DNA from 3 places in the Mesorhizobium sp. WSM4983 genome. Region 1 is predicted to be linked to each of the others. Evidence: riboswitches for the same ligand, from Rfam matches in the RefSeq annotation. Region 1 holds a riboswitch; each other region holds the start of a gene.
What was found. Region 1 has a riboswitch for cobalamin ahead of P9254_RS03940 (CbtB domain-containing protein). Riboswitches for the same ligand answer to the same signal wherever they lie in the genome.

Region 1 (3,265 bases):
GATCGACGGGTCGGCAATCAGCTCGAGCGCCCTCGCCCAGGCAGCCTCGGCGGCGGCAATGTCGCGCTTCAGGTCCTGCGTCTCCCAGGTGAAGCCCTCGCCCATCGCGTGCCAGACGACGCGATCGCCAAAGGCGGCGAAGGCATCCTTCTCGCCCGTGTGCCATTTGCCTTTGATGAACTGGACGACGCCGACGCGCTTGCCGTAGCCGAGCATCCTCAGCGCCAGGCCGAACGCAGCCGTGGTCTTGCCCTTGCCCGGCCCCGTATTGACGATCAGCAGTCCCTTCTCGATCGTCTTGCCGGCCACCTCGGCATCCTGCACCGCCTTGCGCTTGGCCATCTTGGCTCGATGGCGTTCGGCATCCTTGTCGTCGATGATCGTGTCTTTGATCTCGCCCATGTCACTTCACCTTGAGCGGCAGCCCCGCCACCATCATCAGCACGCTGTCGGCGACAGCCGCGACCTGCTGGTTGAGCCGCCCGGCGGCGTCGCGGAACCGGCGCGCCAGCGCATTTTCCGGCACGATGCCGAGCCCGACTTCGTTAGACACCACAAACCACGGTCCGCGCGGCTGCGAAAGCACATCCGAGAGCCGCCGGCACTCGGCCTCGATATCGTGGTCCGCCAGCATATGATTGCTCAGCCACAATGTCAGGCAATCGATAAGCACCGGCTGGTGATCGGGCAAGGCGTCGATCGCGCCGACCAGGTCGAGCGGCGCATCGACGGTGACCCAGCCTTTGCCGCGGCGCGAGCGATGCAGCGCGATGCGCTCGCGCATCTCCTCGTCATAGGCCTGCGCGGTGGCGATATAGGCCCAAGGCGACGGGCTTGCCGCCACCAGGCACTCGGCATGCGCGCTCTTGCCGGAGCGCGCACCGCCGATGATGAAGGTCAGATGGCCCTCCGCGCGATCAGGCAAAGCTGTCGCGCAGGCTGGTCGACGTACCGGTGAAGCGGCCGCGCACCACACCGACGGCCGCACCGAGCACCAGCCAGAAGACCAGATCGGTGAGGGTCACCGCCACCACGAACTGATGGTGCAGCCCCTCGGGAATCGCCGTCTCGAAGCTGACGGGCTGCGGCGCGCCGACTACGTGCGGAGCGACGATCAGCACGACCGCCAGAATTGCCAAGGGCAGCGACTTGCGAAAGGCGATCAATCCAAGGCCGACCGCGGTTGCGGCCACCGTCGAAATCCACCAGATCTGGCGCGGCAGAAGGTCCGCCGCCGGCATGGCCGGCAGTTCCGGCGGCAGGCCGAGGCCGGGCGCGAGCGTGAAAACCGCAAAGCCGGCAAGGCCCCAGAACACGCCCTGGCGCCAGCTGCCGATGCCACCGGCGAATTCCGAGACCGCGACCAGGATCAGCGCGAAGCCGATGCCGGTGACGATGTTTGCGACAACGTTGAAGGCGAAGCGCTCGAAGCCGTCGGCCGGAGCCCAGCCCTCGTCCTCGGTCGGAGCCGCCGCTTCCGTCGACGCAGGAGCGGCGCTGCTCATCGCATTGCCCGCCGGTTCGGCCGAGCTCATGGCAACGCTAGTTCCAGTGTTGGCGGCATGGTCGTGGTGATGACCGCCGCCCGCCTTTTCATAGACTTCCGCTTTGAGGATCAGCGGCACGGTCGCATAGGCCTGCATGCAGGCAAGCGCGATGCCCGCCACGAGCCCTACGATCGCCGCCACGAACACGACGTTGCGAAACAGATTCATGATATCGGGCCTTCGTCAATGGCAGGGAAAAGCCATCGAGTGACGATAGTCGTGGGCAGCGTTGTGGACCGCATCGATGTGCGAGAAGCCGACAAAACCGACGACGAAAATGCCGAGCAGCGCGGCGAGAGCCAGCTGCATGATGCGCGACTGCGAGGAGACGGAGGCGCCGAGGGCGACGGAAGCGGTATTCATGTCTTGTCCTTTCGCCCTCCACCCGAGGGCATCGAAGTCAACTTTCCTGTCGCCGGCAGGTCTCCTGGCTCGCGGATTCGCACCCTTCCCCACCTTCCCGAGGACAAACCTCAGTGGTCTATGGAGAGGACTACCGCACACAGTTGCGGGGGCAGCCACGGCTTAGGGCAAAGACTCCACCCTCACCGCATTCCCTCTTGGCTCCAAAAACGGAACCGACGACGCCAGCGACTATAGGCAGAATCGTCGCGACCGGCAAACCAAATTCCGTCACACCGCAGCGTGATTGCGGCACCGGTTTCGGACTAAGATCCGGCGATCCGCTCGGCGACGAGCTGCTGCAATCGCCACAAATGGCGGTCGTGAATACCGCGCTGTTCGAGGTTCTTCACCGTGTTGTAGAGATAGTCGGCGCCTGAACCCCAGTGGCCGCACGAGGTCGCCAGCCTTTCGACCACCTCGTCTTCGTTGAGTGGGCCGGCATAGGTCGTGCCTTTGCGATTGATGACGAAGGCAAGCGCTCTCAACGGCCCCTTGTCGGTTGCGAGTTGCAGCAGGCGCGGCCGGTAGCTGGTCGGCTTCAGCGTCATCTCGCGGCGAAAAAGCCTGTCCAGCGCCTGCCGGCGGTCACCACCGTTCAGGCGGAAAGCAACGCCCTTGCATTGGCCGCCACGATCCAGCGCCATCATCAGCCCGGGCCTTTGCTTGGTGCCGCGCCAGCGCGTCATCTTCATGCAGAAGGAGCGATGCCAGCCGCGTGCCACGGCGACGCGCTCCTCGACATGCTCAATCTCGGGCTTCCAGATCAGCGAGCCGTAGCCGAACAGCCAGAGAGGCTCGGTTGCAGGTAGCTCGGCCTCGAATGCATCCAGCATGGCTTCATAGTCGCTGTCCACGAGATGCTCGGCATCCGGGTCGGGCCCCGGGTCATCGACCGCGCGAAAACAGCGGGCGACCAGTTCCACGGTCAGCGACATCGTTCTTGCAGGCATACTTTGCAATCCTGGGCAGCCGGCGAAACCGCAGGCGATTACGAAGTGACCTTAAGGGCAGCACCCGGAAGCGACAATGGCCGCGCAATTGACAACGGTCCTGCCCGGGTGTCGGCTGTCATCAGCCAAGGGGAGCCGCTCATGCAGCCAAATCCTAGCGAACACAGCCGCTACAATGGCCTCACCAGCCTCGAGCCGACGTTGCCTGCAAGCGCCTATCGGGAAGCCGACGCTTACCGGCTCGATCTCGAAGCGATCTGGTATCGGAGCTGGCTCATGGTTTGCCGCGAAGCCGATCTCGCGGAACCTCTTGCCTTTCGAACCGCGCGTATCGGCTCGCAGCAGGTCGTCGTGCTGCGCGAC
Region 2 (3,265 bases), on a different contig from region 1:
GATCGTTGCCCGGAAAGAAGCTCATGACCGGCGTCAGGCGAAGCGGAGCGCGGATCGGGCCTTCGCCTTGGCGGCCTCTTCCTCGCGGTTGCGCGGATGCTGGGTGGTTTCGAGGCTGTCAAGCAACTCGCGCGCGGCGGCGGCGATCGCCTCGACGGCGTGGTTGAAGGCATGCTCGTTGCGCTTGGACGGCTTGGTCGCGCCGCTCAGCTTGCGAACGAACTGCAGCGCCGCGTCATGGACCTCGTCGTCGGTCGCCGGCGGATCGAAGTTGAACAGGGTCTTGATGTTTCGGCACATGCTTTAACTCCTTACCTGCTTTCTGCCCGAACCGGTCTGACATTGTGCACCGAGGTGTGTTGAGATTCAGGTCAGACCGAGCCGAAAATGGCGGGTTCCGAGAACCGGACCGGAGCGTACTTGAAGGACGTGAGCACCGGAACCGCAGAAAGCCGCGTTTGCAGGCGGCCTCACCTGAATATCAATACACCTCACTCGGCGTCGAGCGGCTCCGTTCCAACCGGCTTGCCGTCGCGCGAGAGCCTGATCTTCTCGACCTTGTCCTCGGCGGCCTTGAGCAAGCGGTCGCAATGAGCCTTCAGCGCCTCGCCGCGCTCGTAGATCTTGATCGACTGGTCGAGCGGAACGTCGCCGCGCTCCAGATCATCGACGATCTTCTCCAGCGCGTCGAGCGCCTGTTCGAAGCTCATCGCCTTGACGTCTTGGTTAGCTTCATCAGCCATCATTCATCCCTTCATCAGCCGCCCGACATGGGCGGCGACCGAAAATGCCAATCCTTGCAGATCGTAACCGCCCTCCAGCAGGCTGACGAGCCGGTTGCCGCTGTGGCGCCCGGCGCGCTCCATCAGCTGGCCGGTCGCCCAGTCGAAATCATCCTCGGTCAGGTTGATCGCGGCCAGCGGATCGCGATGGTGCGCATCGAAACCGGCGGAAATGATGATCAGATCCGGCTGGAAGGCGTCGATCGACGGCAGCACGCGCGACAGGAAGGCGTCGCGGAACGTGTCGCTGCCGGTGCTCGGCGCAAGCGGCGCGTTGACGATGTTGCCGGCGCCGGTCTCGCTCTTGGCACCGGTGCCCGGATAGAGCGGCATCTGGTGGGTCGAGCAATAGAGCACCGACGGATCGTCCCAGAAAATGTCCTGCGTGCCGTTGCCGTGATGCACATCCCAATCGACGATGGCGACGCGCTCGGCCTGGTGCTTCTCCTGCGCATAACGGGCGGCGATCGCCGCGGTGTTGAACAGGCAAAAGCCCATCGCGGTCGCTTTTTCGGCGTGATGGCCCGGCGGACGCGCGGCAACGAAGACATTGGCGGCACGGCCCTCGAACACATCGTCGACGGCGGCGTTCGCCGCGCCGATCGCCGTCACCGCGGCCTGCCAGCTTTTCGGGCTGGCGCTGGTGTCGGCATCGATCGAGACGATCCCCGTCTCGGGAATCGCAGCGCGGACACGGCCGACGAAATCCTCCGGATGCGCGTAAAGGATAGTCGCCTCGTCGCCTTCCGGCGCCTCGACGCGGTCGAGGGCCGAAAAAGCCTCGTCGTCGAGCACGCGCTCGATGGCGCGCAAACGGTCGGGCCGCTCGGGGTGGCCGGGCGGCGTGAGGTGTTCCAGGAATACCGGATGAGTGTAAAGACGAGTGGTCATGGCGCCTAATCTAGGCACCTGTCGCACGGATAGCCATGTTCCAGCGCCGAATGATTGGGGAAATCGCGCCCAATCGTGTCGCTGGCGGCATTGGCCCGGCTTCGGCTTCGCGATAAGGTCGCGTCGCTGCCTGGTGCCCGCAACGCGGGAGAATCGGGAACACGGTTGAAATCCGTGGCGTGCCCAACGCTGTGAGGGGGACCGCGCCGGCAAACGCCACTGTCCCAGACGGGAAGGCGCCGGATGCGGGTCGATCCCGAGCCAGAAGACCGGCCCGGCAGACATGGTCATCCGCATGGTCAGGCGGAGGACTGCTTATCGCAAGGGGACAAGCGATGCAGGCACGAACAGCCGCCGCCGGCGGCGATGACTTTGACCAATTGGCGCGCGACGCCGTCTACCGGGCCATGTTCACCCGGCGCGACGTGCGCAGCCATTTCCTTGCCGACGATCTCGAAGACGGCGTTTTGGCGCGGCTGCTCACCGCGGCACACCACGCGCCGTCGGTCGGCTACATGCAGCCCTGGAACTTCATCGTCATCCGGGACGCCACAAGGCGGCGGCAGGTGCGCGACCTGTTTTTGGCCGCGCGCGAACAGGAACTGCCGGCGATCGAGGCGGACCGGCAGGCGCTCTACCGCAAGCTGAAGCTCGAGGGCATCTGCGAAAGCGCGCTCAACCTGTGCATCACCTGCGACCGCCAGCGCTCGAAGAACTCGCCGCTCGGGCGCTGGCACAATCCGGAGATGGACCTCTACAGCACCGTCTGCGCGGTGCAGAATTTCTGGCTCGCGGCGCGGGCGGAAGGCGTCGGGGTCGGCTGGGTGAGCATCATCGAGCCCGAAGCGCTGAAGCGACTGCTGTCGATCCCCGAGCACGTCACGCCGATCGCCTATCTCTGCGTCGGCCGCGTCTCGGAATTCGCTCCAAGGCCCGACCTCGAAGCGCATGGCTGGGGCAAGCGCCTGCCGCTGCCCGAGCTGGTGATGAGCGAGACCTTTTGCGGCGCCGGCGAGGCGCCGCTCAAATCGGCGATCGCTCGTCTCGGAGAACGATTGAAGCCTTAGAACCGCTCGGCGTTCCATAGACCCGCACCAACCGCAACGCGCCATCGCGCTCCGCGTTTGCGCAATGGCGCATTGGCAGGCCTGACCGTCGTTGCCCGCTCTCAGAAAACCGGGGATTGTTCGCGCATCGCTTGACAACGTGACGGTTCTTCTTGGCGTGGTTGGGCCGGATCTCCGCACTCGCTTCCTCACTGCTAACCCTGTGCCAAGCGATGTAGTTCTCGGGCTTCAACGTCTGGTGAATTCACCGGCGTTCGGAATTAAATTCTGTCTTCTCATGTGAATAGGCAGATTGAGCTGGGCTTCGGCGCTTATTGTCGGGCGATAGATGAGACCCGGCGCGTTCCCATGAACTTTTTTGCAATAGATCGGTCCGCCGAACATGAGGGCGAAGCGGAATGGGAGCGCATCCGCGCAAAATACCCGCCGCAAGAACCATTCCTCAACTTGAACAACGCCGCGGTCAGTCCCCCACCGACTGTTGTCGAGGAAGCGACGATTGACGCCTACCGCTTCATCAGTCGC
Region 3 (3,265 bases), on a different contig from region 1:
GCCTTAACCCCTGGCTTATCCAAGCGCAGAATTCCGTCACACTTCCAAAGGCTTGGGCTACGGCTCCTCAGCATGCCTTGAAGCGCGTGCGCACGGGCCGGCGATCTCCTGTCGCTGTCTGCCAACAGTGAACGGGAACAAGAATGTCAAGCCGAGCACCGCTGACGGGGCGGCGATCGACCTTTGCCGTCATCGGCTTCCCGATGCCGAGGCATTCAAGGCGGCAGGCTGGCAGCCCGCCGGCGTCTGATGGCAGAGAGATGCGGCTGGCCTGCTGCAGCCAGCCGCCGCCGGCGGCTTATGAATTCTTTGCTGCGGATCCGATCTCCACATCGTCCAGCCCCTTGGCCTTGTAGACGACATAGGAGATCGCCCAGGCGGCGATGAAGATGCCCATAATGGCGAAGCCCAGATTGTTGAAATTGTCGTTGAGCGTGCCGACGCCGTTCCAGAAGCCGCCCGACAGACCGAACTTGTCACCGATCAGGCCGAGCGCCTCGATGCCGCCGATCAGTACTGCGACAAGGACCGACACCAGGGTGATCGTCATGTTGTAGTACAGTTTGCGGATCGGCTTGACGAAGGCCCACTCATAGGCGCCGAGCATCATCACACCATCGGTCGTGTCGACCAGTGACATACCGGCCGCGAAAAGCACCGGGAAGACCAGAATGGCCTCGAACGGCACGCCCTTGGCCGCTTGTGCCGCGGACACGCCGAACATGGCGACTTCGGTCGCGGTGTCGAAGCCAAGGCCGAAGAGGAAACCAAGTGGGAACATGTGCCAGCTGCGCGACACCAGCCGGAACATCGGGCGGAAGACGCGGGCCAGGAAGCCGCGATTGTTGAGCAGCAGGTCCAGATCCTCCTCGACAAACGCCCCACCGGCCCGCACCCGCCGATAGCTTCTGTAGATCGAGAAGAAGATGACGATGTTCATCGCCGCGATGGCGAGCAGGAAGAGTGCGGAAACGCCGGTACTGATGGTGCCGCCAATCTCCTGAAGGCTCTGGAAACGGCCGAGCAGGGACGTTGCCGCCGCGATAGCCGCAGCGACGATGACGACGATCGTCGAATGGCCGAGTGCGAAAAAGAAACCGACGGAGACCGGCCGTTTGCCGTTCTGCATCAGCTTGCGCGTGACATTGTCGATGGCCGCTATGTGGTCGGCATCGACGGCATGGCGCAAGCCGAGGCCATAAATGACGAGAGCGACGCCAAGCAATGTCGGCTTGTCGTGGAAGGCGACGAAAGCCCACAGCCACGCCCCGACGTTGAGAATGGCGAGCGCGCCGTAGATTGTAATCAGCCTGGCCTTCAGGTCGGGCGCGGTTTTTTTCAGCATTTTCGATAGTTGGATCAGCATGGTTCTGCCTTTGACGTTGCCTGTCATCGCAGGGAACTCGCCCCGCCGTCCGGCCAGGCGCGCACACCGGATCACCCCGTCCGATGTTCTGCTTTGACGTCCATGATGGCAGGTCTCCTGGCTCGCGGATTGCCGCCGCTTTCGCCTTCCCGGCCCATGCAGCCAGTGGCATCGTGAAAACGGCATGCCGCTTACAGTTGCGGGGGCAGCCACGGCTTTGGATTTCTCCGCACCGCGTTCCCTTTTGATCCCCGAAGGGAACCATCGGCGCGAATTCGCCACACCGCGGTTGGCCAGTCAATCAACAACTCCGACGGCCAGCCGCCTCTCACGCCATCGTGACGAGATCGCCGCGCCCCCCTCACACCCCCAGCGTCGGCTCGGTATTCACCTCCAGCGATTCCTCTGCCTCGTCCTCCTCGCCAAGCACGTCGCCCTTCACCGGCAGTGCCCGTCCGATCCAGATCGGGTCGATCAGGTGGTCGCGCTTGGGGTTGGTGGTGTTGGGGTGGATGAGGATGCTCAGGCCGCCGTGGTTCAGCATCAGCCAGGGAACCAGCGTGGCAAAGATCTCGGTGGCGAAGGAGACCTGGTACATGGCTTGCTGGTGCGGGCCGACCGGCTCGTCGCGCCAGTTGCCCAGGCGCACGCGGAAGCGCTCTGCGATGCGCTGGCGAAGCCATTCGGCATGCTGCCGCTCGGCCTCCCCGCCGTAATAGATATGGGCGTGATAGCTGGCGATCTCGGCGATTGGCCTGACTTCGTTCATCGCGATGCTCCCCTTCGATGATTTTTTTGCGCCCGGCGGAACTCTAGCCGAAGCGCGGGCGCCTTGTCTGCAGCCGGCCGCGGTCTGCGCCTGCGGTCGGCAGGGTTATCGGATATGGCGCTCCCCCGCTCCGTCTCGGCTGCGCCGAGCCACCTCTCCCGTCCACCTTGTGGGGGCGAGGAATTGCCAAACCGCCGAGGTTGCAACCGGCAGGAAGGATGGCAACGGCCGTTCTGCCTCTGCCCTAAATCACCGCGGTGACCGTGCCCTTCGCATTTAGGCGACAGCCGACTTTCGCCTGCCTCACTTCGATGCCGCCTCGCCTGTCATAGTCTATGCGCACCTCGATCGGCGCGTTGAGCCCGCTTCGGCGTTGACGCAAGGGGCCGGCGCTGACCGTGTAAACACGCACGGCGCCGAGGGGCTTGGCGGCCGCCGTGATCGCGGCGCGACAGGCGCGCACCACGGCGGCCGGCGTGCCCCGTATCGCCTTCGGAGGTGACAGCGGCGCGATGCGATAGCCTTTGGTGACCCGCCGGAGGTCGCCGCCGGCGGATCTGGAGGGCCTCAGCACTGGAGGCAGCACAATGGTCTGCGTCGCGCTCTTGGCCAAAGCAGGGGCTGTCGGCACCGCGGCCGGGTTCTGCGCAGAGGCAGCCGATCCGCTGACGGCGGAAGGATCGTCGCCCGCGGCGGCGCCGCCCACGCTTGTCGACACGCCTGTGCTGGTGCTGCCCAGATTGCCGCCGGCATTGACGCCGAGCGATCCGCCGCCGGTCGATGCGCCGACGTTTGCGCCGCCGACACCGTCGGCACTGGCGCCCACGCCCGCCGACACGCCTTGCGAACCGGCGCCCAATCCGGCGCCGACGCCGATGCCGCCGACCTTGCCGCCCACGCCGACGTCAAGCGCCGAGGCATGCCCGATCGGGATGGCGATCGCCAGCGCGGCTGCTAGGTATTTTTTCATGGCCAGACCTTTGTTCCAAGGCCAACCTTGTGTGGCTCCTCATCGAGCGTCCGCTCGACAGCGGTCTGCGAAGCCTTCGTCGCGCGAATGCGTGCCGAGCGATGGCAACTTCTCGCCCTGCCAGGCATCGGCCTCGGCGGTGACCGGCGCGGCTGGAGGC

Region 2: it holds a riboswitch for cobalamin, as region 1 does, so the genes downstream of both, bluB (5,6-dimethylbenzimidazole synthase) here and P9254_RS03940 (CbtB domain-containing protein) in region 1, are expected to answer to the same signal.
Region 3: it holds a riboswitch for cobalamin, as region 1 does, so the genes downstream of both, P9254_RS15800 (HoxN/HupN/NixA family nickel/cobalt transporter) here and P9254_RS03940 (CbtB domain-containing protein) in region 1, are expected to answer to the same signal.

The regions. Positions count from the first base shown of each region.
Region 1 is NZ_JARTVM010000001.1:777,726-780,990, forward strand. It holds gene cobO (cob(I)yrinic acid a,c-diamide adenosyltransferase) at 1-402, opposite strand, end outside; gene cobU (bifunctional adenosylcobinamide kinase/adenosylcobinamide-phosphate guanylyltransferase) at 404-925, opposite strand; gene P9254_RS03935 (CbtA family protein) at 918-1,715, opposite strand; gene P9254_RS03940 (CbtB domain-containing protein) at 1,731-1,910, opposite strand; cobalamin riboswitch at 1,948-2,145, opposite strand; gene P9254_RS03945 (gamma-glutamylcyclotransferase) at 2,216-2,902, opposite strand; gene P9254_RS03950 (aromatic ring-hydroxylating oxygenase subunit alpha) at 3,044-3,265, shown strand, end outside.
Region 2 is NZ_JARTVM010000010.1:24,461-27,725, forward strand. It holds gene P9254_RS22855 (pirin family protein) at 1-25, opposite strand, end outside; gene P9254_RS22860 (DUF2277 domain-containing protein) at 34-300, opposite strand; gene P9254_RS22865 (exodeoxyribonuclease VII small subunit) at 492-743, opposite strand; gene P9254_RS22870 (histone deacetylase family protein) at 747-1,673, opposite strand; cobalamin riboswitch at 1,788-1,965, shown strand; gene bluB (5,6-dimethylbenzimidazole synthase) at 2,009-2,740, shown strand; gene P9254_RS22880 (aminotransferase class V-fold PLP-dependent enzyme) at 3,089-3,265, shown strand, end outside.
Region 3 is NZ_JARTVM010000004.1:350,713-353,977, reverse strand. It holds gene P9254_RS15800 (HoxN/HupN/NixA family nickel/cobalt transporter) at 299-1,366, opposite strand; cobalamin riboswitch at 1,457-1,647, opposite strand; gene P9254_RS15795 (DOPA 4,5-dioxygenase family protein) at 1,728-2,135, opposite strand; gene P9254_RS15790 (hypothetical protein) at 2,380-3,105, opposite strand.